2 regions of the Leuconostoc mesenteroides subsp. mesenteroides ATCC 8293 genome follow, and region 2 is predicted to be linked to the other one. Evidence: predicted binding sites of a transcription regulator. Region 2 holds the regulator's gene; the other holds the start of a gene.

Region 1 (16,267 bases), 390 kb from region 2:
ATTTGATTGATAGTAGCAGTCTTGGATATAGTTTATTGCGTTTTGTAGCAACGATTGTTATGACTGCTGTCCCTATAGGGGTATTTACTTACCTGCATATTCGACGGATGACGAGTTAATTACATTTAATAAATGGGGTTGTGTTTGGATAGAAAATAGAAAGCATAAGGTGCATATTTGCATGTTATGCTTTCTATTTTTATGCATTAAGTCAATGTAAAAATGCATTGATTTAATGTTGAATTAATTTTTGTTTAACTTACATATATTAATCCACTCTTACAATAAATTTATCTGAATAAGGAGGTAGCAGTTTTGCAATTAAAAAGAATGCAAAAAACAGATTGGTATTTAGTCGGTATTTTAATACTAAGTGCCTTTCTGTATGGTTGGGGTATATGGGATGCTGGTAGTGCTAATAGCTACTATACGGCGGCTATTACCTCGATGACAAAAAGTTGGTCGAATTTTTGGTACGGCGCTTTTGATCCAGCAGGATTTATTACTGTTGACAAACCGCCAGTTGCATTATGGCTAATGGCCATATCAGCTAAAATATTTGGTGTACATGGCTGGTCGGTTGTTTTACCAAGTGTTTTGTCGGGTATAGGATCTGTTTACTTAATGTATAAATTATTAGCACCAAAGTTTGGTTTATTGGCCGGAAGAATTGGGTCCTTGATTTTGACATTAACGCCAACGGTGGTTGCTAATAGTCGCACAAATAATATGGATGCTATACTGGTATTTTTCTTGCTTTTAGCTGTATATATTTTACAAAAAGCAGTCGCTAAGAAAAATATTTGGCTAGTCATTGTCAGTTTTGGTTTGATTGGTGTGGGCTTTAACATCAAAATGTTACAAGCCTTCATGATTTTACCAGCAATGCTTGTTTATTATTGGGTAGCAATCAAACTACCGTGGAAAAAGAAAATTGCTTGGTTAGTTGTTGGTATGGCTTCCTTATCGATTTTTACAGTAGCCTACCCGTTGGCAGTTGATTCTGTTGACCAATCTAGTCGACCATATATTGGTAGCTCACAAACGAATTCATTAATGGAGCTAGCATTTGGATATAACGGTACCGAAAGATTGTTAGGACAATCAACAGGAACCGGCGGTGCTTTCCCTGGCATGGGAAGTACCAAAAAATCAACAGGAACTCAAAAAAATAACGGTGCTCCGAGTGGTAAAAAGCCGAGCGGGTCAGCGTCAACTGGTAAAATGACCGGACAGGCACCGACCGGACAACAAAACGGTGGTAAAGCGCCAACTGGCACGCCACCAAACCAATCTACAAATAAAAACGCAAACCAGGCTAAAGGCAAAGCACCTGGTCAGTCAGGAAAAATGACCAGACAAGCACAAGGTGGCCAGGGTGGCGGTAACAGTGCATTTGCTATTGGATCAGCTGGACCATTTAGGCTTTTCCAATCAGATTTGGGTTCACAAATTGGTTGGTATCTGCCACTTGCAATTCTTGGACTTATTGCTGGTTGGTTTGGATTTAGAAAACGTGGTGCTAAATGGCACCATGTTTCTGAGGAACAATCCGAGGTTCTGCTCTGGGCGGGCTGGTTCGTTCCAGTCTATGGATTTTTCTCAGTTGCTAGCTTCTTTCACCCATATTACACAATTATGCTAGCCCCTGCGATTGCTGCACTGACAGCAATTGGCGTAGCGGCGGTTGTGAAAATGTCTGCTCAAAGCAATAAAGAATCAATGATCGCACGAATAGTGGTCAGTGTTGCCGTATTAACAACGCTTCTACTGCAAGCGTACTATGTATGGTCATATTATCAAATTATCAGCATTATCTTGATTATTGTAGCAATTGGCTTATCTATCTGGTGGTTATTGCCTAGACAAATCAATAACAAAATAAAAATTGTCTTGTCGGCCATTAGTATCTTACTAATGGCAGGCTGGTGGTCGTTAACACCAACATTGTCGCACAATTCTGCAGCAATACCAGCCGCTAGTCCTTCCCTGCTAAGTCAAACCGGAAGCAGTGATATGGGCGGGGAAGTCAATAATCAATTATTGAGCTACACTAAGAAGCATCAAGGCAATGCTAAATACTTATTTGCTACAACAGATTCTAATTCAGCATCTGGATATATTATCAAATCAGGCAAAGCAGTTATGGCTATAGGTGGTTATAACGGTACTGATCCAACGATGTCTCTATCCGAGTTTAAGAAGCTAGTCAAGTCGGGACAACTTAAATACTTCGTTATGGGTAATAATAGTAAAACTTCAAGTGGTCAAATTAGTAAAATACTAACTTGGGTTAAAAAGAATGGTACTAAGGTCACATATAGTTCTAGTACGTCAAATCAAAGTTCCCCAACGCAACAAATGGGTGGACAATCACAAAGTACAACGCTATATGATCTATCAAATATATACGAATAAGAAAGGAGAATACTTTAAATATGCTGACAAGATTTACAACACCAAGACTTGGGTTGATTTTACCAGCCTATAATGAGCAGGAAGTTTTGCCTACAACCTTGTCCAAATTGAATACGATTAAAGAGACTTTGATTCAAAAAAATCTCATTAGCGACGATAGTTTTATTATGGTTGTGGACGATGGCTCTGTAGACAATACATGGGAAATTATTCAAGAAAAAGAACAATTAAATTCTGATTTAATTGGTGTCAAGTTATCTCGTAATTTTGGCCACCAATCAGCATTATTAGCAGGAATGTCAGAGAGTATTAAATTAGCGGACATTGTTATAACACTAGATGCTGACTTGCAAGATAATCCAGACATTATTCAAAAAATGGTGCTTAAATATAAAGCGGGCAATGAAATCGTATATGGGGTCAGATCCAGTAGAAAAACCGATACATGGTTCAAACGTAATACGGCACTAACCTTTTACAAAATTTCATCATTCTTAGGTGTTGAAATGGTACCAGATCACGCCGACTTTAGATTAATGAGTCGTGTTGCCGTGCTAGCATTACTGCGACTACCTGAGCGAAATGTTTTTCTACGCGCTATGGTACCGCTAGTTGGCTTTCAGTCAGATAAAGTTTTCTATGAACGTGGTGAACGTCAGGCAGGTACATCAAAATATCCATTAAAAAAGATGTTGAGTTTTGCTATTGATGGCATTACCAGTTTCAGTGTTCAACCGATTCGTTTATTATTTAATTTAGGCATTCTTGTCATCAGCATCGCCAGTATTGAAATTGTTTACACAATATTTGAAAAAATGATTGGAAACACAGAAGCAGGTTGGTCATCTTTGATGATTTCCATTTGGTTATTGGGAGGCATTAACTTGGTAGCAATATCGATTGTTGGTATTTATATTGGCAAAATATTTACCGAAGTGAAGCAACGACCTTTATTTCAAATTGAAACTGAAACAGGGCTATTCGTGGAAAAGCTACGTAAAGTTGATGACTATACCATGAAGTGATTTTCAAGGATAATACAGTTGATAATGATATTGTTCAATAGTAATCAAAGTACTCTTTGGATTTGAATGGAGACAAATCGTTTTGCGTAAATATTTACTTTCTGAAAAAATGAAGTATATTTTCTGGGGTGTGGCAACGACCATAGTATATTTAATCGTTCGACTCATTTCCATGAAAATATTTGATGACACAATGCTGCCTGTCCTAATCTCGCAGACACTGACCATTATATTCGCATTTGTTGTTAATAAACTGTTTGTTTTTACAACCAAACAAACAAAAAGCGTGTTCGTTCAGTTCGTCAGATTCCTTTGGGGACGGTTATTTGTGGCCGGAATTGACTTCTTTTTAACCTACGTTATGATCGAAAAATATAGCAATATTTTTATTCATATTTTCTTTCTTAATCAAGTAAACTTTAAGCTATTTCCTTTTTCATTACCAATAGTAAACCAATTCGCTTCAAATAGTACGGAGCTAAATAGTTTTCTAGCAATTATTTTGATACAAGTGTTATCGGTAATTGTAAATTATCTTATTTCAAAATTTATGATTTTCAATTAACATCTTTATCAGCTACCTGTAGATAAAAGTGATGACTTTATTTAAGAACAAGCAAGTTTAGAGCAGCTATTTGATATAGCTGTTCTTTTTTGTCAAAAAATCAAAACGATTGCTTTCTGTTTAGAATTGTTCTAGCATGGTAGGTAGGAAAAGGATAACAATATTAAGGAGGAATTAGGAATGTCAAAAACAAAGATTATTATAGTTGGTGCATCTCATGGGGGACATCAAGCTATTCTAGAACTAACTCGTAAATACAAGAACCTTGACATCAAGTTGTTTGAAGCCGGTGATTTTATTTCATTCATGTCTTGCGGCATGGAATTATATTTGGAAAATAGTGTTACTGATGTTAATGATGTTCGTAATTTCCGTCCTGAAGATATGGAACAGTTGGGCGCAGAAATTTACAGTAACCACGAGGTACTGGCAATTGATGCTGATGATAGAACAGTTTCTGTCAAAGACGTTACTACCGGTAGTACTGAGAAATATAGCTATGATAAGCTGATATTAAGTTCAGGCGTGACACCAAATAGTCTACCTGTTCCAGGGACTGATTTAGAAAATGTCTACCTCATGCGTGGTAAAGATTGGGCAACAAGTATAAAGGCCAAGTTAGAAAATCCCGATGTTAAAAATATCACAATTGTTGGTGCGGGTTACATTGGCGTTGAGGCAGCGGAAGCTAGTGTTAAGGCCGGGAAAAATGTTACTTTAATTGATATGATTGACCGCCCTTTGGGAAATTATTTAGATGCTGAATTAACAGCTGTTCTGGAAAAGGAATTAGCTGATAAAGGTGTAAAAGTGGTTACTGACGTTCGCATCGAAAGTTATGAAGGAACTAGTCAAGTAACGGCAGTAAAAACAGATGAGGGAAAGTACCCGAGTGATTTAGTTATTCAAGCCGCTGGGGTTAAGCCAAATACGAATTGGTTGAAAGGTGTGATTGATTTAGACGATCGAGGCTGGATTAAAACGGATGAATATTTACGGACGAATTTACCAGATGTTTATGCTGTGGGAGATGCGGTTCTATCGTATTCAATCCCTGCCCAAACTAAATTACCAATTGCACTAGCAACCGTTGTACGGCGTGAAGTCCGTTATATAATCGCACATTTATTTGAAAATCAGCCCTCAGTTCCTTTCAAAGGGGTCGTTGGCTCGTCAGCGTTAAGTGTGTTCGATTACCATTTTGCAACGGCTGGATTAAATACCACAACGGCCCAAAAATCAGGTGTTACTTTGAAGTGCTCCTTCTACCAAGATACCTTACGGCCCGACTACGTTCCTCGAGAAAATGGGAACACCGAAGTTTATGTCGAGCTGGGCTATGATCCGCAGACACATCGTATTTTAGGCGGTGCGGTGCTATCGACTTATGATATAACGGCTCAAGGTAATGTTATTGCGCTAGCGATCGAACACGGACTTCGTTTGGAAGATTTGGCTGAAGCCGACTTTTTCTTCCAACCAGGATTTGACCGACAATGGAGTCTATTGAACCTAGCGGCCCAACATGCACTTGGTGAGCCTAAATTTTAATTAGTTTGTGAATAAGGTAATATTAGGCTACAAATAAAAAGAAACGCAACTCGAAAGGTTGCGTCTCTTTTTATTTAATAAGTAGAATTATACGTTTTCTAAATGACCATTCTTATCCTTAGCAATTAAGAAGTAGACCGTCACTGCGATCGACCATGCCCAAACAATATGCCCAAAGAACTCAGAAATATGTTCATCTAAAGGTTGATTCCATGGAGCTGGAATTGTTCCAAATGCAGGCATGATAATGATATGCCAAAGAATCCAAAGGAATATACCATAAGCAGCACCTTGCCACAAAGCTACTTTAGACCAATATTGAGATACAAATACGTATAGTATTGCAAACGCAATGGCAAATGAGAAGTGTAGAATCAATGTGAACCAAAATACTTTTTGATCTTGAGAGTAGTAAAAGAATGAATGAACTAGTTTAGATGGAATGCCAAGCTGTTCAGCCATATGTTGTGGTGGGTTAGTGGCATTACGAGCTAGTGTACGTGGTGGCAAAATATTTTCCCAACCGATTTTAACCATTCCTGAAATCATCCCTGCAATAAATCCGTAGAAAATACTTTTAGTAATGATCTCCTTTAGTGATGCAACTGGTTTATTTAGTGTAACCATAGTGTTTCTCCCTTATGTGAATCATTTAACAACTGTTAATAATACAGCCATTGGGATCGTTTGTCAATTCATTTGATTTCGGGAATATGTTCGATTAATTATGGATATTGCCAAAATTGTGAAATAAAATACTTGTAATTAAAAAACAATGAGAATAAAAATAAATGGTTGCAAAATAATTATAAATAGTGTAAGGTTATTACAAATAAATGAGACAAAGAAAAGATAAGTAAATTTTAGGGGTAATCAAAGAGAGCTAACATTTGGTGAAAGTTAGTATTACGAATGAATTGAAAATGGTCTTGGAGTCGTTAGTGGTATAAGCATGTTCGTGAATACCGCTCGGGTGCGCCCGTTATCGCGTTAAGGTATCTCTCTTTTGATGTACCTGTCAAGTATAAAGTAGTGATACTTTATAGAATTTGGGTGGTAACACGAGTTTTTCGTCCCATAATCTTTGTAGATAATGCAAAGATTATGGGACTTTTTTTGTTGATGAATAAAATGAATGGAGAATAAGTAATGACCAATAAATTGTATGATGTTTTGACTGTATTAAAGAAGTTTCCATGGATTGATTTAACTATTTTTCCAGCTTTTATTGATGTGGGCTTTGAAACAATATTGATATCGGATAGCAAGCCTATATCGTCTACGACTAAGTCGTAATTATCAATTTTAACTTTAAAGAAGTAACTGCAGTTTTAAAGACAAAGAAAAGATAAGTAAATTTAAAGAGTAACTGAAAGAGAGCCGACGAATTGGTGAAAGTTGGTGTTACGAATAAGTTGAAAATGGTCTTGGAGTCATAGAATGGGTGAGCAAGTATGTAAATTCATTCCGGGTGTGCCCGATATAGCACAGAGTTTTGTTAAAAAACAGAACTTAAAGAGAATAATTTAGTGATAGATTATTGAATGCGAGTGGTAACACGATTTTCGTCCCGCAATCTGGCTATTTTTAGCTGGGTTGCTTTTTTGTGGTCTGAAATAAAGGGGGTGGTCATAATAGAGCTGAAAACAGCCTAGTTAAGGTGATATATAAAGATGATGATTTAAAATACTTAAAAAATATAGACGAAAGAAAGATTTGAGGAGAAACAGTATGAGTGATCAAACACTACAAAAAGAACTAGAAAACATTGAGGTAACGGATACACTACAGGCGTGTCCGATTGATTTTTCACAATCAAAGGTTGCTAATCCGCGAGCGCATCAAAAGCAAAAAGAATATGACAACGGTAAAGACAAGTCCAATTTTAATGAACGAGAAAAGTTTTCAGCCTATCAAGGCCCCCAATTTAAAGCCCGGTTTACAGACGGTACGCTTCCTGTTACACCTAACCGTTATCGCTTGATTTGGTCTCGTCATTGCCCTTGGGCTAATCGTATTGCCATTGGTATTGATTTATTAGGTTTAGATCAAGTGATTTCTAATGGCATCGTTGATCCTTTGAGACCAGCTGGGGTAGTTGGAGACTGGTTCTTTACGTTAGATGATGGGGATGTTGATCCAGTATTAGGGATTCATTCACTTGGGGAAGCTTACCGGTTAGCTGATCCTTCATACGATAAAAGAACGACGGTACCAGCACTCGTTGACACTCAAACCGGTAAGGTTGTTAACAATGATTATAATAATTTAATCAAAGAATTTGCCTTAGCCTGGCAAGAATATGTACCAGAAACTGCACCGGACTTATATCCTAAGAACTTGCGTTCAGATATTGATGCGTTGAGTGACATCATATTGATGGACATCAATTATGCGGTTAATGAGGCGGGTCATGGACGTTCTCAAGCAGATTATAAAAAATGGTATGACAAAGTATTTAATCGATTAGATTGGCTAGAGGAGCGCCTAGCCAACCAACGCTACTTATTCGGTGACCAAATAACATTAGTAGATATTAATTTATATGTCACGCTGTCACGATTTGACTTAGTGTTTTATCAAAAGTATTTTGTTAATAAAAAACGTTTAGTTGATTATCCTAATTTGTGGAACTACGCTAAGGATTTGTATGCCATCCCTGCATTTGGCGACAATACTAATTTTGAATCAATGCGTCAACGTTTTTATGAGGTTGATCATACACCGCAAGAGGATCTGCCTCGAATTATTCCATTAGGGCCAGATGATAGTATTTGGGAAGAAGCAAATGACAGAGCAGAAAAATTTGGTTAGTAATACTCGGAAGTTAGCCCAGTTAATTGTAGATTCCAAGTTCCAAATAGACGAATTGAATGTTGCCAAAAAATGCTTTGTGGATTATTTAGCAAGTGCCTATGTTTCTAGAAATGAACCAGCGGTGAAAAGATTATTTGACACACTCAAAAATGCTGGACCGGCTAAGCTTTTAGGTCAAGCTGGTACAGCTAGTAGTGATCATGCCGCATTATTTAATGGATTCGCTGCACATTACAATGATTTCGATGATGTTCAAGCTAATTTTCGCGGCCATCCAAGTGTTGTCATTTATTCAGCTTTGTTAGCTCTTGCTGATGGGACTGAAAGTGCAGATAGATTTTTTGAGGCCTATATTGTAGGTGTGGAAATTGCTGGACAAATTGGATTTCAAGTCAACCCAACACACAAGTTATCTGGGTACCACACAACTGCAACCCTTGGTACGATTGCTGCAGCTGCTAGCCTTCCTTTCTTTAAACGTTTTTCCTTGGGTCAAACTATCGACATTTTATCATTTGCTGCTACACAAGCCGCAGGTCTTGGAATAGAGGCAGGTACTGATACTAAGCCAATGCATGCGGGGTTAGCTGCACAGCGTGCGGTGCAATCCTATCAATTTGTGTCCAGCCAACTTACAACCAATCAAGATGTTTTTAACAATCAAACAGGCTGGGTAAAAATAGTTGTTGGGCAGGAATTAGATTTAGATTTAATAGAATCAACATGGTTAACTCCTGCTCAAATTATCACGCCTGGCATCTGGTTTAAGCGACATCAATTTTGCTCTGCTGCTATGTCTGGGTATGATGCAATCAAACAGGGCTACCTTCAGGGAATTAATATAAAAAACATCAAGCAAGTAATTTTCCATTTTAGACCTTTTGGAGATAAGGTCTTGCGGTATAAGCAACCATTGAATGGGCAAGAAGGAAAGTTTTCAATTGAGTACATTGCGTGGCAAATATTAACCTTTGGGGATGTGAATGACGAACTTTTTGATAGCAGTGTAAGTACAGAAAAGTTTCAAGAGATGAGTTATTTGTTTAAAAGAGTTAATGATTTAAAGAATATAGCTGTTGATCAAAGGGAAATACTAGTTGAGTTCGTGCGTACTGACAAATCTATCAATACAATATATATTGATTGGCCCCAAGGGTCACCACAGAATCCACTAACAATGGATGAGATATATGTCAAATTAGCTCATGCATTGTCGATAGATGAAAATGAATTATTCGATATTTTGACGGCGGGATTGACATCGAAATCGGTAGCAGGATTGCTTAACATTATTGCAAGAATTTAAAGCAGCTACCCTGGAGGAAAAGTGATTACTAATCGATTCATTAAAAAAAATGAAGTAAAAGAATTACAGCTCTTATTACATGAAGCGTATAAGAGTGACACACAACTAGGTATTAATTTTCAAGCGGCAAGAGTTACTTTACAACAGATTGATGAACATATCGAGAACACAGCAACCTTTGTGACAGAGATAAATCATACTATTGTAGCGACGGTATCTGTCAGGTTACCTTGGTCAAAAAATCCAGGTCCGTATGCTATACCTCATCTTGGATGGGTTGCTACTCATAGTCAGTTTTCAAAGCAAGGTTATGCAACACAACTTATTGATTGGGTTGAAAAAGAGTACATTCAAAAACAACTAAAAGCTCCAATGGTTAGTTTAGGAACAGCGGTTGAACATCCTTGGTTAAAAAGATTTTATACTTCAGTTGGTTACCAACCCGTTGAGATGGTACAAAAAACGCCGGATCATTTGACAGTGTATATGGTAAAAGTTTTGAATAGAAAATTTGACCAGTTAGAGTCTGAACAATTGAAGAAATATCTAAATAAAAATAAAACAAAAGTACGTTATTAGTGAGTAGGTGAAATATGAATTTTGATTGGCATTACTTTGTAAATACATTTCCAGAACTTGTGAAATATATTCCGATGACGCTTTTGTTAGCAATACTATCTATGTTATTAGCGATAGTATTGGGTGGCATAATTACATTACTACACTTTTCGCATTATAAGGTTATTCATTGGTTTGCTTCAATATATGTATCTTTCTTTCGAGGAATGCCAGCTTTGGTGCAGCTATTCTTAATCTATTATGGTTTACCACAAATTTTCCCGATATTTAAAGGGTTGCCTGCCATTATTGCCACTGTTATTGGTCTTGGTTTCAAGCAATCTGCTTACTTATCTGAGGTATTTAGAGCAGCGGTAAATTCTGTTGATAGAGGGCAAATAGAGGCAGGACAGTCACTTAATATCAAAAGTTTTAAAATTTTCCGTTATGTAATTTTACCGCAAGCATTTATCAATGCCTTACCTGCTACGGGTAATACATTTGTTGGTTTGTTAAAAGAAACTTCGTTAGCCTTTACTTTAGGCATAACAGAGGTTTTTGCAGAAGGAAAGATGTTGGCCGGTGATTCATTTAAATATTTTGAAACATATTTAGCGGTCGGTCTTACATATTGGGTGTTAATTATTCTTTATTCATGGGCACAGTCTGGGGTAGAGAGAGTACTGAACACGCCATATAGTTAGAAAGGATAGACATTATGGCTCTGATTGAAGTAAATAATTTATCTGTTGAAATTAAAAAAAAGAAAATACTGCAGGAAATCAATTTTTCTGTTGAGAAGGGAGAGGTAACGGTTTTGGTTGGACCGAGTGGTTCAGGGAAAACAACGCTCTTACGAACACTAAATCTGTTACAAGAACCTTCTCAAGGTACTATAAAAATTGGTGGAACATCTATTGATGGCCGTAAAATTAACAAAAAATCAACGCGATCCTTACGATCGGAGTCAACAATGGTATTCCAGCAATTTAATCTATTTAAAAATATGACTGTCATTGAGAATGTGATGGCACCCCTATTGTTAAATAAATTGGCTAAGTGGGATGAAGCACATGACATTGCTGCATCAGTTTTATCGGAAGTAGGATTAGTGGCGTTTCAAGATAAGTATCCAAGTTCACTTTCAGGGGGACAGCAGCAGCGCGTTTCAATAGCTCGTGCAATTGCAGCAAAACCATCTGTTGTCTTATTGGATGAGCCAACCTCGGCATTAGATCCTGAATTAGTTGGAAGTGTTTTAAAAACGATACTGGCATTAGCCAAACAGCATATAACAATGGTTATTGTGACACATGAAATGGAATTCGCCCGACTAATCGGAAATCAAATTATTTTCTTAGAAAATGGACAAATTGTCCATAAAGGATCGCCTGATCAAGTCTTGTCAAGCAATGGTCCCAAAAGAGTCAATGATTTTGTAAATTCTGTTTCAAAAAATAATTATTTATAAGCTGTATTGAATAAAAAAGAAAAGAGAAGAGCGTATGAAAAAAAGGAACCCAATCATTAGTGTGATTATCGTCGTAGTATTAATTGCTATTGTTGCCGTAGGCGGTTTGATTTATCAAACCAATAACCATAAAAACGAAGCCAAAGGAGATACTAAACAAAAAGTGCTTAAAATTGGCGCGACGGGAACCAGCTTCCCAACAGCATACAAATCAAAAGGAAAATTAGTTGGTTTTGATGTTGACGTAATCAATGCAGCAGCAAAAAAAGCAGGATACAAAGTACAGTGGGTCACTGGTGAATTCGATGGTTTGCTGGGGCAACTAGATAACAATAAGCTTGACACTGTGGCTAATGATGTTGCTATTACACCAGAAAGAAAAGCTAAGTACAAGTTTAGTAATATTTATAACAAAGAAGAAACAACAGTAGCAGTTAACAAAGATTCTGATTATAATACATTAAATGATTTAGAAGGCAAGACAATTGCTGGCGCATCTGCCTCAAACAATACCAAAAATTTGCAAGACTATAATAGTAAAATCAAATTTAAGTTATATGATGCCCGTGACGTCACTTTTCAAGCTTTACTAGCAGGGCACGTTGATGGTGTGGTTAACACACGTAATAATTTAGAGGCGTTAATCAAAGCCAAAAATTACCCTTGGAAGGTTGTGAAAGGGAGTGCAGCAACTGTAAATATTGCCTTGCCTTTCCGTAAAGATGATAGTGAAAGCGCAAAAATATTAAAGAAGCTCAACCCAGCAATCAATAAACTAAAGGAAGATGGGACGTTGAAAAAACTATCCGAAAAATACTTCGGGTATGACGCAACAGCTGATTTAAAGTAACAGGATAAGAACATGAGGCAATATAATGGCAATCAATGACAAAACACTAGAAGATAAATTAACCAAGGTACGCCATCAGCTGCACCAACATCCGGAACTATCTAATCAAGAACACCAGACTACATTGTTTTTAAATAGTTACTTGGAAACTTTAGGTTATCATATTGTAACACCACAAAAATTATTGACTGGTGTGATTGCTGAAATAGGGCCAAGTGAATCAAACGTAATTATTGGATTAAGATCAGATATTGATGCCTTACCAATCGCCGAAAAAACTGGGCTCAATTATGCATCGGTTAATGAAGGTATTATGCATGCTTGCGGGCATGACTTCCATATGGCTTCCTTGTTAGGAGCGGCAGAATTATTAGCTGACCAAGCTAATAAGCTAACCGGCAGGGTTCGATTAATTTTTCAACCCGCAGAAGAAATTCATGTAGGTGCCCAAGCTGTGGCAGAAGCTGGTGGTATTAAAAACTTGAATGCAATTATTGGTTTTCATAATAAGCCGGACCTGAAAGTTAACGAAATTGGCATTCTATCTGGTGGATTGATGGCGGCAGTTGATCAATTTAAAGTTACTTTTCGTGGTCAGGGTACACACGCGGCTATGCCACAGTTAGGGAATGACCCCATTGTTGCTTTAACGAGCACCGTCAATACGCTACAGACCGTTGTTAGCCGTAAAACAGATCCACAAAGTCCAGTTGTTGTTTCTGTTACACATATTGATGGTGGTAGTACATGGAATGTATTACCTGATGTTGCTTGGTTTGAGGGTACGGTTCGAAGTTTTGACCTGGCCAGTCGTCAATTAGCTCGAGAACAATTCTATCAAATTGTTAACGGCCAGGCTGCAACTTTTGGTTTGGCGGTTGATATTTCCTGGATTGAAGGTCCAAACGTTGTTAATAACGATAGTGAGCTGACGCCCATTGTTATAGAAGAAACCAAACAACATGCGAAATTACTCACACCAAAACCATCTAATGCAGGAGAAGATTTTTCGTATTTTAGTCAGAAAGTACCAAGTGTTTTTGCATTTATTGGTAGTGCAGGCACAACTGATTGGCATCATGATGATTTAATTATTGACGACCGTGGTCTGTTGCCAGCTGCTAGATGGTATTTCTACACAGCTAACCGGTTATTAGCACATTTTAGTGGTACAACCACAAATGATAGATAGGAGAATTTTTAAGAATGGTAGTAAAAGCAATAACTGATGAACAATATCAAGAAGAAGTAGAAACTGGTGTTTCTATCGTTGATTTCTGGGCTACTTGGTGTGGCCCGTGTCGGATGCAGTCACCTGTGTTAGAAACTGTATCTGAAGATAGAAATGATATTCATTTTTTTAAAGTTGACGTAGACATTAGTCAAGAAACAGCTGCTTCGCTTGGCATTCGAGCTATACCTACCTTGGTAGTGCACAAAGACGGGAAAATCGTTGAACGACTAACTGGCTTTCATAATAGCGAACAGCTAGTGAATATTTTAAATAAGTATGTTGATTAAGCATTAGCAGAGGAAGACATTGAATAATAACATTGACATTATTATTTAATGTGGATACAATAAGATGATTATAACCAAAAACTTTGAAAAGATAAGTACAAATTAGAGTGATTGTGTAGAGAGCTAACGTGAGGTGAAAGTTAGCATCATAAAAATTTGGAAAATGGTCTTGGAGTTAAATTGATATGAGCTTAATGTGAGTAAATGTCATTCGGGTGCGCCCGTTATCGCGTTAAGGTATATTTCTTTTGATGTACCTGTCAAGTATAAAGTAGTGATACTTTATAGAATTTGGGTGGTAACACGAGTTTTTCGTCCCATAATCTTTGTAGATAATGCAAAGATTATGGGGCTTTTTTATTGTCGTATGTAGAAAAAATAATGGAGAATGGTCTATGACAAACAAATTAAATAACATCTTATCAGAATTGAAAGAATTTCAGTGGGTTGATTTAACCCATACATTTGGGCCTGATAGCCCGCACTTCCCAGCGTTCGCTGCCGCAAAATTTGAAACACTTTTTACACATGATGATGGTTTTTTCGTGAAACAGTATACCTTCCCAGGTCAATATGGTACGCATATTGATCCACCGGTACATTTCGAGAAAAATCAGAATGTATATGACTCAGATATTGATCTGAAAGACTTTTTACTACCGTTAGTAGTCATTGACAAATCAAGTGAAGTAGCAAGTAATGCAGATTATATTTTAACAGTGGAAGATATTAAGCAGTGGGAAAAGGAGCATGGCACCATTCCACCAAAAGCTTTTGTAGCGTTACGAACAGACTGGTCAAAGCGTTGGCCATCACAAGAACAATTTGAAAATAAGGATGATAATTTACAAAATCATTATCCTGGCTGGTCTTTGGAAGCACTTAAATATATTTATGAAGAGCGTCAAGCAATAGCAAATGGACATGAAACTTTCGATACTGACCCTGCCATTTTACAACCAGAAAAAGGGTTTGAAGGTGAATATTATGTATTGAGTAGTGGCCATTATCAAATTGAACTACTGGCTAATTTGGACCAAGTGCCGGCCACGGGCGCTTTAATTTCAATATCAGTGCCGAAAGTTGAAAAATCTCCTGGATTTCCAGCTCGAGTATTTGCCATAGTTCCCGAGGAGGTTTGATATGGCAGAGAATAAAATAACATTATCACGATCACTTTCCACAAAAGATTTGGTTGTTTACGGCATTATATTCATGATCCCAGTAGCGCCTATCGCCTTTTACGGTTCATTTCTATCGCCAGCCCATGGTATGGTGGCGCTAGCTTATCTAATCGGAATGATTGCTATGTTATTTACTGGATTTAGTTATGCTAGCATGGCTAGTGAGTTTCCTTACTCTGGTTCGGTGTATACTTACGTTCAAAAAGGAACAAATCCTGTGTTAGGTTTTCTATCAGGATGGGGTATAACGCTTGATTATATTTTAATTCCCGTTATAACCTATCTTATCAGCGCGTCTTTCGGTCAGTCATTGTTGCCGGCTGTTCCTTTCTGGGTTTGGATTCTAGGCATAGCCATATTTAATACAGTTATCAATTTATTAGGGATTAAAGTTGTATCGAAATTCAGTTGGTTACTTTTTGGGTTACAGGGCGTGGTTTTAATAGCTTTCATCGTGGGGACTATTGTTGCCTTAGCGAATGGTACAGTTAGTTTTAATGTCAGTTCGTTTTATAATGCTAGTCATTTTGATTTGTCCGGAGTTGTTCAAGCGACTGGGATTGTTATTGTCAGTTATTTAGGTTTTGATGCCATTAGTACTTTATCAGAAGAAGCTAACGATCCAACTAAATCAATTGGAAAAGCGATTGTGTTGTCAATTATTTTAATCGGCTCATTATTCGTCATCGTTACATTCTTTGCAGGTTTTGTTGCACCAAATTATAGTGAATTAAATCCAGATACAGCATTTTTAACTATTTTGGGAAAAGTGGGTGGTAGCTGGTTAGTGCATTTAGCTGAATTCACTTTAGTTTTATCATTTGGTTTGGCGGGTGGTCAAGAAGGGCAGACTGCGGTATCAAGAATTTTGTATTCAATGGGACGAGACGGTATTTTACCAAAGCGCTTATCCTACTTGCATCCCCGTTATAACACGCCGTGGGTTGCCATTATACTTGTGGGGATTGTATCTGTTGCCCTTTCCCTATCATTATCGTTAA
Region 2 (16,267 bases):
AGGTATGCACGTGTCAGGCTATAAGACTGTTGATCAGCACTAATTGTGAGCCGATAGAACTTTTTGTCCATTTTTACTAACATACCATCACTCACTGTTGTCGAATTAAAATATAATTTATCTTTAGAAACACCTTGCGTTTTGGCAAACTTAGTTACAAAAGCAGCCATTTGTGTCTTCTGATCGTCCTGCGATTTAGCTTGCTGATAATCTGTATATCGTGCACCAGCTAGGAATAAAAAAAGCAACAACGCTATAATGCTTAATTCGCGATAGCGAGTTTGCAAACGATTTCTAACTGAAGCCACCGCACCGACTGCCATCAAAACAAAAACAACAACCATTAAATATTTACCAATAGTGTCGTTTATATTTGTTTGTTTTATTAAATAGTCAACGGAATAAAAATTCATCTCAAAATACCTCGTTAATTATCATACCATATCTCTAAAAAGCCATTGAATCGAATTCACAATGCTTGAAGCAACTATCAAAAAGCGATATATTATTTATATTATACTCATATAAATAAAAGGAGCTGCTATCTTGTTAACAGAAATTACAAATCAACAAATTAAAGATTTTCGTACAGCAACAGACGATAAACACAACAACATTATTCGTCGAGCTGTTACCAAAAATGGTATTCACAGCGCGAGTTTTGACCAAGAGATTGCAAATATTAACACACCAATATTCTCAATTGATCTAGACACTGGAAAAGTTGCTAACCAAAAGCAATCGGGGCGTTGCTGGATGTTTGCCGCCTTAAACACGATGCGCCATGATATTAAAGATAGGTTTCACATTAGTGATGAATTTCAACTTTCCCAAAGCTACACGTTGTTCTGGGACAAGTTTGAAAAAGCCAATTATTTTTATGAAAATGTTCTCAAAACGGCAACTGAGCCTCTTGACTCACGTCGCGTTTCCTTCTTATTGACTACGCCTCAACAAGACGGTGGACAGTGGGACATGATTGTCTCTATCATTGAAAAATACGGTCTGGTGCCACAAAGCATTTATCCTGAATCAAAAGCTTCTTCTGCCACTGCAGAACTCAACAACACGCTCAATACGCTTCTAAGACACGATGCAACTGTCCTGCGTGGGCTAGTGGCCCAGCAAGCCTCAAAAGACAAGATCTCTAATGCACGCAATGAAATGTTAGCTAACGTCTACCGCTTGTTGTCACTAACTTTGGGTGAGCCACCTGTTCAATTCGACTTTGAATACCGAGATGAGCTGCACAACTTCCACGTTGAACGTCAATTAACACCACAGGATTATTACCAAAAATTTGTTAGTTGGGACTTAGATGAGTATATTTCTGTCATTAACGCACCAACTGCTGACAAACCATTTGATGCCACTTATAATGTTGACATGTTGGGTAATGTTGTTGGTGGTCGTGACGTCAAACACCTTAATGTGGATATCAACAAAATGAAAGCATTCGCCATTTCACAACTCAAAGATGGTCAAAGTGTCTGGTTTGGTGTAGATATGGGTCCTCAAGTTGATCGAGAGAGTGGTCTCATGGCCAGCGGTATTTTTGCTTCCGATGATTTATTTAACGTTGACTCAACGATGACCAAAGCACAGCGTCTTGACTACGGCGAAAGTCTAATGACACACGCAATGGTCTTGACAGGTGTAGATTTAGATGAAAATGACCAACCAACAAAGTGGAAAGTCGAGAATTCTTGGGGCGAGAAAGTTGGTAAGAAAGGCTACTTCACAATGTCAGACGATTGGATGAGCGAATATGCTTATCAAATTGTTGTCAAGAAGGAATATCTAAGCTCAGAACTAGTCAATATTTATGATAATTCAAAGCCAACATTGTTGTCTCCATGGGATCCAATGGGTGCATTAGCTTAGAAAAAGATGAGGCGTCAATTTAAATATGACTCTAAAAGAACAGCTTCTTCAGATTAAACAAAATAGCCCTTCGATTATTTCTAACAAACTACTTTTTGAAATGGTTGAAAACATTGGCTCGTTAGATTCTGAATTACGAGACACACTCATCTACAGTCTCTTTTCTGACTGGACTACAACCGGGAAGTTATCAGTAAATCAAGAACAAAAGGTGTCGAGTTTCTTGCTTGATAACAGTTATCTATTACAAAATATCGATAATAAAAACGATAAACTAAGTATCTTTACTCGTAGCTTTGCAGCACTTTTTCTAGCCTCACTATCATACCGTCATAATAATCATTCATTTTTATCTCAAAGTCAACAACGTCAGATTATTGAACAAAGTATTGATTATATTCAGAACGAACATGATTTTCGTGGTCTAACAAATGATGGTTGGGCTCATGGCATTGCCCATATTGCAGATTTGCTCGATGAAGTTGTTGATTTCACTACTTTTACACACAATGACAGCATCCTTGTCATTAACGCCATCAAAAATATTTTACACAATTCATTTCTATTCACAGCTGATGAACCTGGTCGAATGGTCGTTCCAGTTCTGCATTTGATTAATAAAAATATAATATCCGATGATGAGCTTAATAATTGGATTACTTTGCTTAATGACCTCAAAGTTGATAACTTCAATGCTTATAGTAATGTTTCACTTTTCATGATCAAGTTACAAGCACATTTATTAATAGCGTACCCAGATTCGAATAAATTAGTTTCGTTAGTCAATTGCACAATTAAACAAAATTACCAGCGTTTCAAATATATATAACCAAATTCTTTAAAAAATAAGGAATACAAAAAGACCAATCTATTACAAGATCGGTCTTTTAATTTTACTAATAATATTACATCATACCTGGCATACCACCTTGTGGCATAGCAGCTGGTGCATCATCTTTTGGCTCTTCAGCAACGACAGCTTCTGTTGTCAACAACAATGCTGAAACAGAGGCGGCATTTTGCAATGCTGAACGTGTTACCTTAGTAGGGTCCACAATACCAGCGGCAATCATGTCTACCCACTCATCAGTAGCAGCGTTGTAACCAAATCCTTCTTTTTGTTCCTTCAACTTGTTAACAATCACTGATCCTTCTAAGCCAGCATTTTCAGCGATTTGACGAACAGGTGATTCCAATGCTTTAATAACAGTATTGATACCAGTTTGAACGTCGCCTTCTTCTGACAAAGCTGAAACAGCAGCAATAACATTTACCAAGGCTGTACCACCACCGGCAACGAAACCTTCTTCGACAGCAGCACGCGTTGCATTCAAAGCATCTTCAATGCGGTACTTACGTTCTTTCAATTCAGTTTCTGTGGCTGCACCAACGTTAATAACAGCGACACCACCAGCCAACTTTGCAAGACGTTCTTGCAACTTTTCACGATCAAAATCAGAAGTTGTTTCAGCAATTTGTTGCTTGATTGTATCAACACGAGATGCGACAGCACCCTTATCACCTGAACCTTCAACAATTGTTGTGTTATCCTTTGTGATGTTAATCTTTGAAGCTTGACCAAGTTGATCAATTGTAACATCCTTCAAATTCAAACCAAGATCTTCAGTAATTACTGTACCGCCAGTTAAGATAGCGATATCTTCCAATTGTGCCTTACGACGATCACCAAATCCTGGTGCCTTAACCGCAACAACATTGAATGTACCACGCATCTTGTTCAAAACTAATGTTGGCAAGGCTTCACCGGTAATATCATCAGCAATGATCAACAAAGCACGTCCTTGTTCAACAACACTTTGCAATACTGGCAAAATATCTTGAATGTTACCAATCTTCTTATCAGTAATCAAGATGTATGGATTATCTAGGTTAGCTTCCATTTTGTCATTGTCAGTCACCATGTATTGTGACATGTAACCACGATCGAATTGCATACCCTCAACAACATCAAGTGTTGTTTCGATACCCTTTGATTCTTCAATGGTGATCACACCGTCATTACCAACTTTATCCATTGCTTCAGCAATCAATTCACCAACTTCTTCATTGGCGGCTGAAATTGATGCAATTTGAGCAATTTCATCTTTAGTATTAACTGTGTGTGACATTTCATGCAGCTTTGCAACGGCTGCTGCAGTTGCTTTTTCAATGCCTGTTCGAATCCCAACTGGGTTGGCACCAGCAGTCACGTTCTTCAAACCTTCACCGACAATTGCTTGAGTCAAAACAGTAGCGGTTGTTGTACCATCACCTGCGATATCATTTGTCTTTGAAGCAACTTCAGCGACAAGCTTAGCGCCCATATTTTCAAAATGGTCTTCTAGTTCAATTGCTTTAGCAATTGTTACACCATCATTGGTAATGGTTGGTGCACCATATGATTGTTCCAAAACAACATTACGACCCTTTGGTCCAATAGTCGTTTTAACTGTATCAGCTAACTTGTCAACACCGGCCTTCATCTTTGCACGTGCATCTTCTGAAAACTTTAATTCTTTAGCCATGATTTAAATATCTCCTTTGATTTGATAATTATTCGACAACTGCAACTATGTCTTTTTCGTGCAATGCTAAGTAATCTTGCCCTTCAAATGACACTTCTTGTCCTGCATACTTATCAAACAAGACTTCATCACCGACTTTAACTGTCAAATCACGGACTGTGCCATCATTTAAGACATAACCCGTACCCGCAGCTACAACTTTACCAGTAACAGGCTTGTCCTTGGCATTACTTGCCAAAACAATCCCACCGACAGTTTCTTCTGCAGCTTCCGTTACTTCAATAATCACACGATCACCCAATGGCTTCAACATGGATTCATACCTCCGAGATTTTCTTTTTTAGCACTCTTTAAACGTGAGTGCTAATTACAATTTTAAGTATAACACTATCATCAAAAATGTCAACAAAAAAGACGTGATCTAGTTGTCACGTCATCAAAGAAAAGTCCCTCCATGCGCCTCAGAAATATCATAAGCGATCGTAAAAGCCTCCGGATCAACTTGATGAATGCCACGCAAAAAATGATTATACTCATGATTATCAAGGACCACCATCAACATTTCACGTCCATCACCCATATAACCGCCACGAACATCCATAATTGTGAAGCCCTTGTCACCATCAAGCAAATATTTTTTCAAATCATCAATGCGATCATTTGTTGTAATGTAGACCATTTTACGACGATCCAAACCAGTTTCGATATAGTTCATCACAACCGCAGTAATAACTAATGAAAAAAGCGCCAAAATCAGTGCTTCTAACCCTTGCGTTACCAAGTTCCCTAACGAAACAACTGTATCAATTGCCAGCAGAGATAAAGCTGGTGAAATGCGAAAATACTTCTTAAAAATCATCGGAGGCACTGCAGTTCCACCACTAGAAGCATCAATTCGATAAAGTAATGCTACACCAACAGCAAAAATACTACCACCAACAAGCACCGCAAAGGTTCGATCTTGTAAAACTTGAAAACTTGGTGTAACTTTCAATAACACCGGCAAAACAATACTGCCAAAAGCAATTCGCGCTGTGGTACCACGATCCAAAAAAACAGCTGCCAAAACAATCATAATCAAATTGACGATCAACACAGTAGCTGCTCGATCAAAACCCACCAATTCGTTAATTAAAATAGCCAATCCAGTTGCGCCACCAGCAGCAACTTTTGCCGGTGCATAAAAAAAGTTAATGCTGATTGCTACGATTTCGAGTGCCATTACAATAACAATATAACGTAGTGCTTGATAGTTTTTAAGTATTTTCATTTAATATCCTCATTGTTTGTGGCATTCATTTATTTGCGTTTGAATCGTGACCGAATAGTATCCCATAAGGATGCAGTTCGTAATATTTTGTCGTTTCCTAGATGCTCACGCATCACTTTAAGTAAACTGCCCGACGACTTAGCAGAAAAATCTAAATCAATTTTATCTGTTTTAATTTTAAATCGGCGACTAACTCGATTCCCTGTGACGTGTACGTAGACAGCGCTTATGTTTTTCCAAGGAATTTGAATATAATCTTCAACATTATTATCATTAAAGAACTCGAACGCCTGATCTCCTACTAAAATCTTACCATACTTCGCCCCAATACCTAGATAAGAAATGCCTTGCGTTGTATATTCTGCTTTTGCGTTTAAAGACTGTACCATGAATATGTTCCCCTATTATTTTCTATGTACCATTAAAAGTGCTTGCCAGATTGACAAGCACTTTTAACATGAATGCTATTACATTATGTTTAAGGCATGCATTACGATACCAAAGATAAAGATACCAATAATCATAACGATTGGTGATACTTTTTTCTTCAACAACCACATTGCCAAGAATGTCAGTAAGAGTCCCATCAACCCAGGAATCAAACTGTCTAAGTTACTCTGTAACGTATTAGGGGCTAACTTTGTCAATGATAATCCGGAAGCTTGCTCACCTAAGATCTTCTGCAACTGTGCGCCGGTAACATTCCCATTTGGGAAATTAATGTAGGCACCCTTTGCCAACTTCTTTGCTGGCAGTTCAAGAATAAATTTGATCGATACCCAGCGCTCAACCAAGACAGCCAAGATGAACATACCAAGTATTGAAGCACCCTTTGTAATGTCCTTCAATAACCCACCAGACAAATCTTGCGTAATGGCACTTCCAGCTTTATAACCAAATTCTTGTGTATACCACAAGAATGCCATACGAATAATGTTCCAAAGAACAAAGAATAAAATTGGTCCCAGAATATTACCACTAATTGCCAATGATGCACCCAGTGCACCCAGAATTGGTCGGATTGTGAACCAAAAGACCGGATCACCAATACCTGCCAAAGGACCCATCATACCAATCTTAACACCCTGAATAGCAGTATCATCAATTGGCGCACCATTGGCACGTTCTTCTTCCAAAGCTAATGTCACACCAAGAATAGGTGAAGCAACATAAGGATGCGTATTGAAGAATTCCAAATGGCGCTGCAAGGCTAGCGCACGATCTTCTTTTGACTTATACAATTTTTTGATCGCAGGAATCATGGAATAAGCCCATCCAACGTTTTGCATACGTTCATAGTTCCAAGAACCTTGGAGGAATTGTGAACGCCATGCAACTGACATACGATCTCTTTTAGTTAATTCAATTTTTCTTTCAGCCATCATCTTGCCCCTTTCTAGTACTTGTTCAAAATGTCGCCGACTGGATCACTACCACCGCCGCCATTTGAACCGTTACTGTTACCACCCATTTTTGACAAGTTGATGTAGATCAAAGCAAGTGCAACACCAATTGCTCCTAACGCGATCAACGTTAGTTCACTAACAGCTGCTAACGCAAAACCAATAGCGAAGAATGGCCATACTTCACGAGTTGCCATCATGTTAATAACTAATGCATAACCAACGGCGACAACCATTCCACCACCTATAGCCATGCCACCAGTTAACCATTCTGGCATAGATGTCAAAGCTGCTCTCACTGCCGCAGCAGGTACAGCAATTAAAATAGCAGCAGGTACAGCTATACGTAGACCTTGTAGTACAAGTGCAAATAGATGCAAGCGTTCAATAGTACCAATTTTTCCTTCTTTAGCAGCAGCATCAGCTCCGTGAGTCAATCCAACCGCAACAGTACGAACAAGCATTGTCAGGAACAAACCAGCAACAGCCAAAGGAATAGCTGAAGCTACGGCCACTGAGATTCCTGTACTAGAGAAATCGCCACCTTTAACCATAATGATTGAGGAAGCTACTGAGGCCAAGGCCACATCAGGGGCAACAGCCGCACCAATATTAGCCCAACCTAAGGCGATCATTTGCAATGTACCACCTAAAATTATACCCGCTGTCAGATGACCAGTTACTAAACCAATTAGCGTGGCTGAAACTAGCGGTTGATGAATTTGAAATTCATCCAGAATACCTTCCATACCTGCAAAGAAGGCAATGATTACGACTAAAACTATCGCAATAACAGACATATTAGACACCTTTCTTAATTAAACATTTTACATGTCAAATTATTTAACATTTGCTTTCTTGATTAAATCAAACAAGTTAGCCTTACTATCATTAGGCACTTTTCGAACATCAAATTCAACGCCTAAGTCGCGTAACTTTTCAAAAGTGGCAACATCATTTTTATCCATAGACAAAACTTTGTTGACCATTGTTTTTCCTTCTGAATGTGCCATTGAACCAACATTCAATGACTTAATCGGTACGCCACCTTCTACAGCAGTTAACACATCTTCAACCGTTTCAAACAGCAGGAATGCGTCAACACCACCAAAGCGATCGTCCTTAGCCACCTCAATCATTTTACTGATTGGTACAATATTTGCGCGCACATTGTTAGGCGCAGCTTGTTGGATCAAGCTCTTACGCAGCTCATCCTTGGCCACCGCATCTGAAACAACAATAATACGATTTGCTTTTGAATCAGGTGTCCAAGCCGTGGCCACTTGCCCATGAAGTAAACGTGTGTCCAAACGGGCTAGCTTAATATTGATGTGTCCTTCTTTTAAGCCAACAATTTTTTCGGAGGTTTTAGCTTCCGTTTCTTCTTTGGCTTCTGGAACTGACTTCACACCATCCTTAGCAACTGGAACCAAATACGTAGCCAATCCAGCGGCTGTATCTTGGCTCAAACGGCCAGCATAGGCTTCAATTAACATTGGTAAATTCAACCCTGCAATGATAGCCATTTTTTCTGGATTTTGCTTCTGAATTAAACTAGCGCGGTTAAATGGTGATCCTCCCCACAAATCAACTAAAAATAGGATTTGATCATCATTATTAAACTTCGCCAATGCCTCCTGGTAATGCTTATCTAAATCGTCTGGCCCTTCGTTAGGCAAAAATGTAACAACTTCAACATTTTCTTGTTCACCGAAAATCATTGAACCTGACATCAGTATGCCTTTAGCAAAGTCTCCATGACTGGCAATAATTAGATTAACCATCCGGTTATCTCCTTCTCATTAAAATACTTACTATATGATTATAACGGAACAAAACAGTTTTGTAAACGCTTTCAAGTAAGTTTTTTGTTACCGTTTACATATTTAATTATAATCCTAGTTTACCAAAAAGTACAAGCTTTCACTTTTTCTTACATACCTTGTATTTTCTTTTCATAAAATAGTTTTTCAAAAGGTAAATTGTGATGAAAACTAATGAAATAATAACTTACAATCTAGCGACATTTTCTAAATTCATCTCACAAATACGTCTTTATTTGTTGTTGTAGGTGTGACAAAACTGCGTATGAGCGTCATATCACCATTTAATCGGTAGTTTTTTGCATCACTCAAAACTATAAAACTATCACCTTTTTTGATTTGATCGGCATCAATAAAACCGGACCCTTCGATCACCGTAAACAGTTCATAATGGTGAGTTAGTTCAAACAATGATGGACCGCGAACCAACAACTTATCTATGGTAAATTTTGTTGCTACTACCAAACGTTCAATGACAGTTTGGTCAACAATCGTGGTATCTTGAATTAAGGTAGGATCTACATGAGGTACAGTAGTGACTGCTAAGGCCTCTTCAATTTGAAGCGGACGCTTTTCTTTTGTGGCGGCATCAATTCGATCAAAGTCGTAGAATCGATAAGTTGTGTCAGAACTCTGTTGTATCTCAAGAGCAATAATACCGGCCCCTAAAGCGTGAAATGTACCAGAAGCGACATAAAAGAAATCTCCCTTCTGCACTGGAATTGTGCGTAATAACTTGTCCCATTCTTTTTGATCAACCATCTTTTTAAGTTCATCTCGTGTTTTCGCATGATGACCATAATATATTTTAGAACCTGGCTTTGCATCTAAAATATACCAACTTTCTGTTTTGCCAAATTTTTCGTGAGACTGTTTATCATTCGGATGAACCTGAATTGATAGATTTTCATGGGCATCCAAAATTTTCACTAATAGTGGAAATGCTTCATCACGTCCATGACCACCAAACAATTCTGGATGATCTTGCCAAACTCGACTCAATCCTTGACCTGCTAATTTCCCGTTAATTACAGTAGATTGTCCATTGCTATGGGCAGCAATTGTCCAAGCCTCCCCAGTGTGATCACTCGGGATTTTATAATTAAAGTCTTCCAAGGCGTTTCCACCCCACATCTTTTCATGTAACTCTGCTTGTAAATGTAATATTGTCATAATGTAATCGCTTTCATTTTTATTCAAAAAAATTTTATTTTAGGTTAAATCCTTTATCTTTAGCATACTGCGTCAATAATGGTGTTGTTTTTCGTTCACGAGTTAACATTCGGGCATTGTTTTCTGTCCAAGAACGTTCAATACCTCGATTCGCATAATATTCAACCATCACTTTATTATACGCGGAAACTGACTCTTCTAGCTGTACTTGATTATAGCGATCTTTCATCAAAAATCCGCTTTCACCAAGTTTTGGCTTAATACCAGGATTATCCGCCGGATGACCAATTGAAAAGCCCATCACTGCTTTCACATAGCGTGGCAAGTTGAGATGCTCTTCGTAAATTTCAAAGGCCCCTAATGCACCAGCCATGGTCACACTACCTAATCCCAGCGATTCAGCAGCGACTTGAGCCCGTCCAAGAGCAATGCCGGCACTCACAATACCACCTTCAAGTAATGCATAGCTCTGTATGTTCTCTTCTGCCTGGCGGCGCTGCTCATTGTTTAAGCCTATTAAATCTTTATTGTAGTCAACTGTTACAACAAAGTATCTTGCCGCAGTTTCAATATATTTCATGCCTACCTTAGTGGTAATATCAGCTTTTATATCTTGTGATGTAATTTCTATAAAAGTTACTGGTTGGTAATTATTCATATTAGGCCCAGCAGTTGCCGCACGAATAATTTCTGAAACCTGTTGATCAGAGACCATTTCATCTGTAAAGGAACGTATGGACATATGTTGATTAAGCACATCTAAGGTTGGGTTAGACATAGTAAAATCCTTTCATGAAACCAAATAATATTCATAACTAGATAGTACCATAAAATTATGATAAAATAATAAAATATTAATTGGAGAAATTTATGCAATTCGGGAAGTTTCGATTAGGATTACGTACATTAAAGACTGCTCTAGCCGTTATGCTAATCATCACGTCATTTTATTTTTTTAATCGTCCGCCTTTTGTTGCGTGTTTAGCGGCAGTTTTTGCACTGCGAGAAAGTTGGGATAAAACGCTCAACTTTGCCAAAGTACGGTTGATTTCTAACACAGTCGGTGGTGCTTTTGCGCTATTTTATTTCATTGTTCACCAACAAACACATCAAGCTGCCTGGGTTTCCATGATTCTTTTACCTCTACTTGTTATTGTTGTAATTGTTTTATTAGATGGCTTCAACTACAATAGTGGTGTTATTGGGGCCATGGCTGCCTTATTAATGATTTCATTAAACATTCCAGCTGGTGCAACCATAGTTTATGTCATTGATCGTATCATTGATACTTTCATCGGTGTGGTCATAGCAATCGCGATTAACCGATTCTGGTCACCAAAAAAAGCGACGTGAGCCGCTTTTTTAAATACCTAAATATTGCTCAATTGTCTTCAAAACGCCATCGTTTGTGTTCACATCGACGGCTTTTTTAGTTACTCTTTGTTGCATAAACGGCTCCGCATTAGGCATCACGAACCCATTTTCGTATTTAGTCAGCATCTCTAAATCATTGCCATTATCGCCAAACACCATTACTTCACTATCTAAAACATTGTAGTAATCTTGCAAAACTTGTAGTCCGGCTGCCTTATCCACACCTTTTCCTAAAACATCAACAGAGCCAAATCCTGACCCAGTTGCATGCAATTCGTTGCCAAAAATATTTCTCAGCGCAGACACATGTTGATGCACTTCATTATTTGGCCACACAAAAGTAATACCCAAAATGTGATCATCAACTTGCATTAATTTTTCAACTTGCTTGACGTTGGGATAAAATTGAAAAACCATTTCCGCGACTTGACCTGTCGCATGGTTAGACACATATGTTCCTTTATCACCTGTCATGATAATAATGTTTTCCGCTGACTCCGGATTTTTAGCATTCCAGTCAATGACCTTTTCTAATTGATTAGCTGACAAATGTACTGAATACAATTGTTGTTCAAATGTTGATACAACTGCACCATTGGAACCAACAAAATCCATTTCAAAGCCATTATTAATTGTTGGGGCAAACAATTGTTGTAGATTTTTAACTTGACGCCCTGAAGCCGCAACAAAACGCATATCGCGTGTCTCCATAATTGATAAAACGCGTTCAAATCTAGCTTGACTATATTCATCATTTGCCGTTAAAAACGTGCCATCCATGTCCGACGCAATTAATTTAATTGACATTACTTGTCTCCTACTCGTAAATACTATCTTTCAATTGTACCAAAAAAGCGCCGTTAAGCGCTAATTTCATTCAAATTGTTTAAGATATTCTTGATAACCAGATTCATCAATTACCCAATCTAGTTCACCAATGTACTCAGCATGGGGATCATGGTAAGCAAATTCATGCTTAAATTTGTACAATCCATCTGAATTATCAAATTCACCAATGCCACCAAAATCGTACTCAACTTTGCCTAATTCAAGTCCCCATTTGAGCATTTCGTATTGGATAGCAGCAGGCGCATTATGCTTTCCAAATTCACGGTATGAACCAGCGTACATGTACCAAATCTCATCGCCATAAGAGAATCCAAGGCCACTGGCAATAACTTGATCTTCATAATGCGCTAGATAAACACGGAATAATCCCGTACCAGCCCATAATTTTTGCATTCGTAAGAAATAGTCAATTGGTCGATGGGTAATGCCATGGCTCTTCGCCATCGACACATATGTATCAAACAATGCGCGAATGTCTTCTTCACCATCACCACTTGTAACAGTAACCCCGTCACGAAAAGCACGACGAATATCATTTCTGACTTTCGGCTTAAAATGAAGCATTAACTCATCTTCATTTGTAATGGGCTTAGCCCCTTCACCGCGACCATCATAGTACAAAACAACATTCTTACGTGGTTGAATGTTCCCATGCATATGCTTAACTTGTTTATTTCTTGTTTTAAATCCAGCATCAAGATACTTTTGATTTAATGCATCAGAATATGACACCTCAGGATCCATACGTACCAAAAATACATTATCTGGCAAAGCCGTCAATGCTTCATTAATCATTGACTTAATCAAGTCAATGTCCTCAACATCAGCTACTGGCCCTCGGCCAACATAAGCTAATAGTTTTCCTGGTACTGCTTCGACGGTTAAAACGGACATAGCGGCATCAATTTTTCCGTCAGTTTCGTGGTAAACATAAATGTGTCCCCAGTTAGATTTCAACTCTCCCCACAATGGATCTTGTGTTACTTGTCCACGGGGATTTTCACGAACGAATTGCTGATAATCAGTTACTTTTTTGGAATCATCTAAATTTAAAATAGTCATGTGAAATTATAGTCCTGTCGTAATTGAGCCGTAGTTTTCGATGAAATAAACTAACGTCTGTAATTCATTTGTTAAGTCAACGTTTTGCACACGAACACCAGTTGGAACAGTCACACGTACTGGTGTAAAGTTCAAAATACCTTTGACACCCGTTTCGACTAACTGGTTGGTAATTTCTTGTGCAACACCTTGTGGAACCGTTAGAATGGCAATATTGATACGTTGTGCTGTTATTTGCTCTTGTAACTCTTCCATTGAATAAATTGGCACACCTGACAAAATTGTGCCTGTACGCTTTTCGTCTGCATCAAATGCTGCTGCAATACGCATATTTGATGATTGATGGAAATTAAAGTTTAATAAAGCTTGTCCAAGATTACCAGCACCGATTAAAGCCACATTAATTAAGCTGTCTTGGTCCAATACATTGGCGAAAAAATCTAAAAGCGCTTTGACATCATAACCGTAGCCACGCTTACCTAGCGCACCAAAATATGAAAAATCTCGACGAATTGTTGCCGCATCGAACTTAATAGCTTCACTCAACTCTGAGGAAGAAATCCGTTCCTTGCCAGCATCATGTAAAAATGTTAGATAACGAAAATATATAGGTAGCCGCTTAGCAGTTGCACGCGGTATTTTAGGTTGTTGAGTCATAATTATCTCCATTAATTAAACTTGTGAACTTTTGCATAACTAGTATACCATATATAAAAAGGTTTTACCAAAAGATAGTGATGTTTTCACAATGATGTCAGGATTGTAACAATTCAAAATCCAATCCCGGATCCGTGTTTAAATCTAAATCAGCAAAAATATTTTTCTTGTAATTCCAATAACCCGCAGCACCAATCATTGCTGCATTATCCCCTGTATACTGCATCGGAACAGGGATAAATTCTGTCTTTGGAAAATCGTTTAATAGCATAGTCAATTCTTCACGTAATTGAGAATTTGCGGCGACACCACCAGCTAATACAAAACTTTTAACAGGAAAATTTTCTAATGCTCGTTTTGTTCGACCAATTAATGCATCAACAACAGCATTTTGAAAGCTAGTCGCCAAATCATTCTGATTGATTGTTTCCTCTTTTTGATTGGCGTGATGCACATAATTAATTACCGCACTCTTCAAACCAGAAAAACTAAAATCATAGTTATCTTCATGTGCCATGGCAGTTGGAAATTTAATGGTTGGTTGGCCTCTATGAGCCATCTCATCAATTGTCTTCCCAGCAGGATACGGCAAATTTAATAGCCGCCCAACTTTATCAAAGCTTTCTCCAGCTGCATCATCACGTGTTTCGCCAATGACTTCAAATTGGTTTTCTTCACGCATCAATACAAGTTCAGTATGTCCACCAGAAACCATTAATGCCATCGCTGGATATTTAATTGGCTTGTTAAAATTTGCCGCCGCAATATGACCTGCTAAGTGATTAACTGGAATAACTGGTAAACCATGCGCCAGAGCAAATGTTTTCGCCCCCATTAAACCAACTAATAAAGAGCCGACTAGTCCCGGCCCATATGTCACAGCAACCGCATCAAGCGCTTTGGGTTCTACATGAGCCGTGTTTAAAGCATCATTTAGTACCCGAGTAATCCATTCAATATGATGTCTACTGGCCACTTCAGGAACAATACCACCAAAGCGTTGATGTGAATTAATTTGGGTAGCCACACTGTTGCTTAGCACAATGTGACCGTCTTCAACAATGGCGACACTTGTTTCATCCGCACTTGATTCAAAGGAAATTATTTTAGTCAATTTTTTTCTCCATCATAATTGCATCATCACCATTTCTATAATATTTTTCACGACGATAATACTCTGTAAATCCCAGCTTTCTATATAATGCTTGGGCGCCACCATTTTGTGCAGATACTTCAAGCAAAAATCGAGTGACTTGCTTCATATTAAAAATATGTTTAAAAATGTTCTGTGCCACACCTTGTTTTTGATAATCAGGATGTACTGCAACACTAACAATTTCAGCTTCATCAAGTATTGTCGTGACACCAACAAAGCCACCATCCCCGATAAAATAAGCTGTCCTGGGACTAGCTAAATCATGTTCAAAAACGCTTTTGGGCCAAGGGGATGATCCAAAAGCAGCATCGGCTATATGCCATATCAAGTCAATATCTTCAGTTGTTGCTCGTCGAATCATCAAAGTGTAATGCCATCGATACCGCATCTTCGCGATTATCGAGGTAATATCCTTTCTTAATACCTGTTTGCTTATAGCCCAGTCGTTCGTACAATGCCAGTGCGCCCAGGTTGGACACTCTGGCCTCCAGAGTCATTGATGACATACCTGTTTTTTTAGTAAACAATTTTAACTCTTGCATGAGTATCGTGCCCAAGCCGCTATTTTGCCATACCGGTAGGACAGCTATATTAGTAATGTGCATGTCATGAATGTCAGTGCGCAAAGCAGCACCAGCAAAACCAACAATTTGACCACGCCGTTCAATGACTAAATACAGTCGGACATGCGGACGTGACAGTTCACTCACAAAATCACGTAAAAGCCATGGTGCTGAACCATTATAAACTGCTTCTTCAATTTTTATTAGCATATCGATGTCTGACATCGTAGCTCGCCTTAATAAAAATGTTGTCCCTTGGACATCAACGACTTTTTCGGTATATTTTGGCAAACTATTTAATAAATGCTTTGATTTTCTAAATTTCAAAAACATAGTTTTCTGGTTTATCCTCACCAGGATGAGCAGCAATCCAGTTCAGCTCTGCTTGCGTTTTGCGTAGATAATTTGGATTAAAATCCTGAATATTCTCTGTAGGTGTTTCTTGCAATCCAAGTGTTACAATACCCACCCCATCCGGTAAACTCTCTTCTGGTGACAAAATTTTTGCGCGCTCACCAAAAAGCGTTT

What was found. Region 2 encodes Rex, which represses fermentation and respiration genes when NADH is low (regulators of the CRP and FNR family bind a similar motif). Its sites were predicted from a motif close to TTGTGAANTANTTCACAA; they were not measured.
Region 1: a site for Rex is predicted at 6,201-6,218, ahead of LEUM_RS00495 (YagU family protein). Genes of this name have one in related genera too.

Annotation. Positions count from the first base shown of each region.
Region 1 covers NC_008531.1:83,536-99,802, forward strand. Annotated here, with positions in the region: gene LEUM_RS00470 (hypothetical protein) at 1-119, shown strand, start outside; gene LEUM_RS00475 (ArnT family glycosyltransferase) at 316-2,418, shown strand; gene LEUM_RS00480 (glycosyltransferase family 2 protein) at 2,439-3,443, shown strand; gene LEUM_RS00485 (GtrA family protein) at 3,553-4,008, shown strand; gene LEUM_RS00490 (FAD-dependent oxidoreductase) at 4,189-5,559, shown strand; gene LEUM_RS00495 (YagU family protein) at 5,647-6,186, opposite strand; T-box leader at 6,395-6,640, shown strand; gene LEUM_RS10660 (hypothetical protein) at 6,709-6,855, shown strand; gene LEUM_RS00500 (glutathione S-transferase C-terminal domain-containing protein) at 7,291-8,373, shown strand; gene LEUM_RS00505 (MmgE/PrpD family protein) at 8,348-9,682, shown strand; gene LEUM_RS00510 (GNAT family N-acetyltransferase) at 9,704-10,261, shown strand; gene LEUM_RS00515 (amino acid ABC transporter permease) at 10,276-10,944, shown strand; gene LEUM_RS00520 (amino acid ABC transporter ATP-binding protein) at 10,959-11,711, shown strand; gene LEUM_RS00525 (transporter substrate-binding domain-containing protein) at 11,746-12,561, shown strand; gene LEUM_RS00530 (amidohydrolase) at 12,587-13,753, shown strand; gene trxA (thioredoxin) at 13,768-14,082, shown strand; T-box leader at 14,157-14,405, shown strand; gene LEUM_RS00540 (cyclase family protein) at 14,478-15,224, shown strand; gene LEUM_RS00545 (APC family permease) at 15,226-16,267, shown strand, end outside.
Region 2 covers NC_008531.1:1,731,927-1,748,193, forward strand. Annotated here, with positions in the region: gene LEUM_RS08575 (DUF3290 domain-containing protein) at 1-413, opposite strand, end outside; gene LEUM_RS08580 (C1 family peptidase) at 547-1,884, shown strand; gene LEUM_RS08585 (DUF2785 domain-containing protein) at 1,910-2,713, shown strand; gene groL (chaperonin GroEL) at 2,790-4,409, opposite strand; gene groES (co-chaperone GroES) at 4,438-4,722, opposite strand; gene LEUM_RS08600 (YitT family protein) at 4,846-5,679, opposite strand; gene LEUM_RS08605 (DUF956 family protein) at 5,709-6,068, opposite strand; gene LEUM_RS08610 (PTS system mannose/fructose/sorbose family transporter subunit IID) at 6,147-7,061, opposite strand; gene LEUM_RS08615 (PTS mannose/fructose/sorbose transporter subunit IIC) at 7,076-7,882, opposite strand; gene LEUM_RS08620 (mannose/fructose/sorbose PTS transporter subunit IIA) at 7,922-8,866, opposite strand; gene LEUM_RS08625 (type I phosphomannose isomerase catalytic subunit) at 9,119-10,078, opposite strand; gene LEUM_RS08630 (nitroreductase family protein) at 10,113-10,856, opposite strand; gene LEUM_RS08635 (FUSC family protein) at 10,949-11,431, shown strand; gene LEUM_RS08640 (HAD-IIB family hydrolase) at 11,441-12,259, opposite strand; gene LEUM_RS08645 (lipid II:glycine glycyltransferase FemX) at 12,326-13,363, opposite strand; gene LEUM_RS08650 (redox-sensing transcriptional repressor Rex) at 13,370-14,020, opposite strand; gene tsaD (tRNA (adenosine(37)-N6)-threonylcarbamoyltransferase complex transferase subunit TsaD) at 14,118-15,134, opposite strand; gene rimI (ribosomal protein S18-alanine N-acetyltransferase) at 15,127-15,537, opposite strand; gene rimI (ribosomal protein S18-alanine N-acetyltransferase) at 15,515-16,072, opposite strand; gene tsaB (tRNA (adenosine(37)-N6)-threonylcarbamoyltransferase complex dimerization subunit type 1 TsaB) at 16,056-16,267, opposite strand, start outside.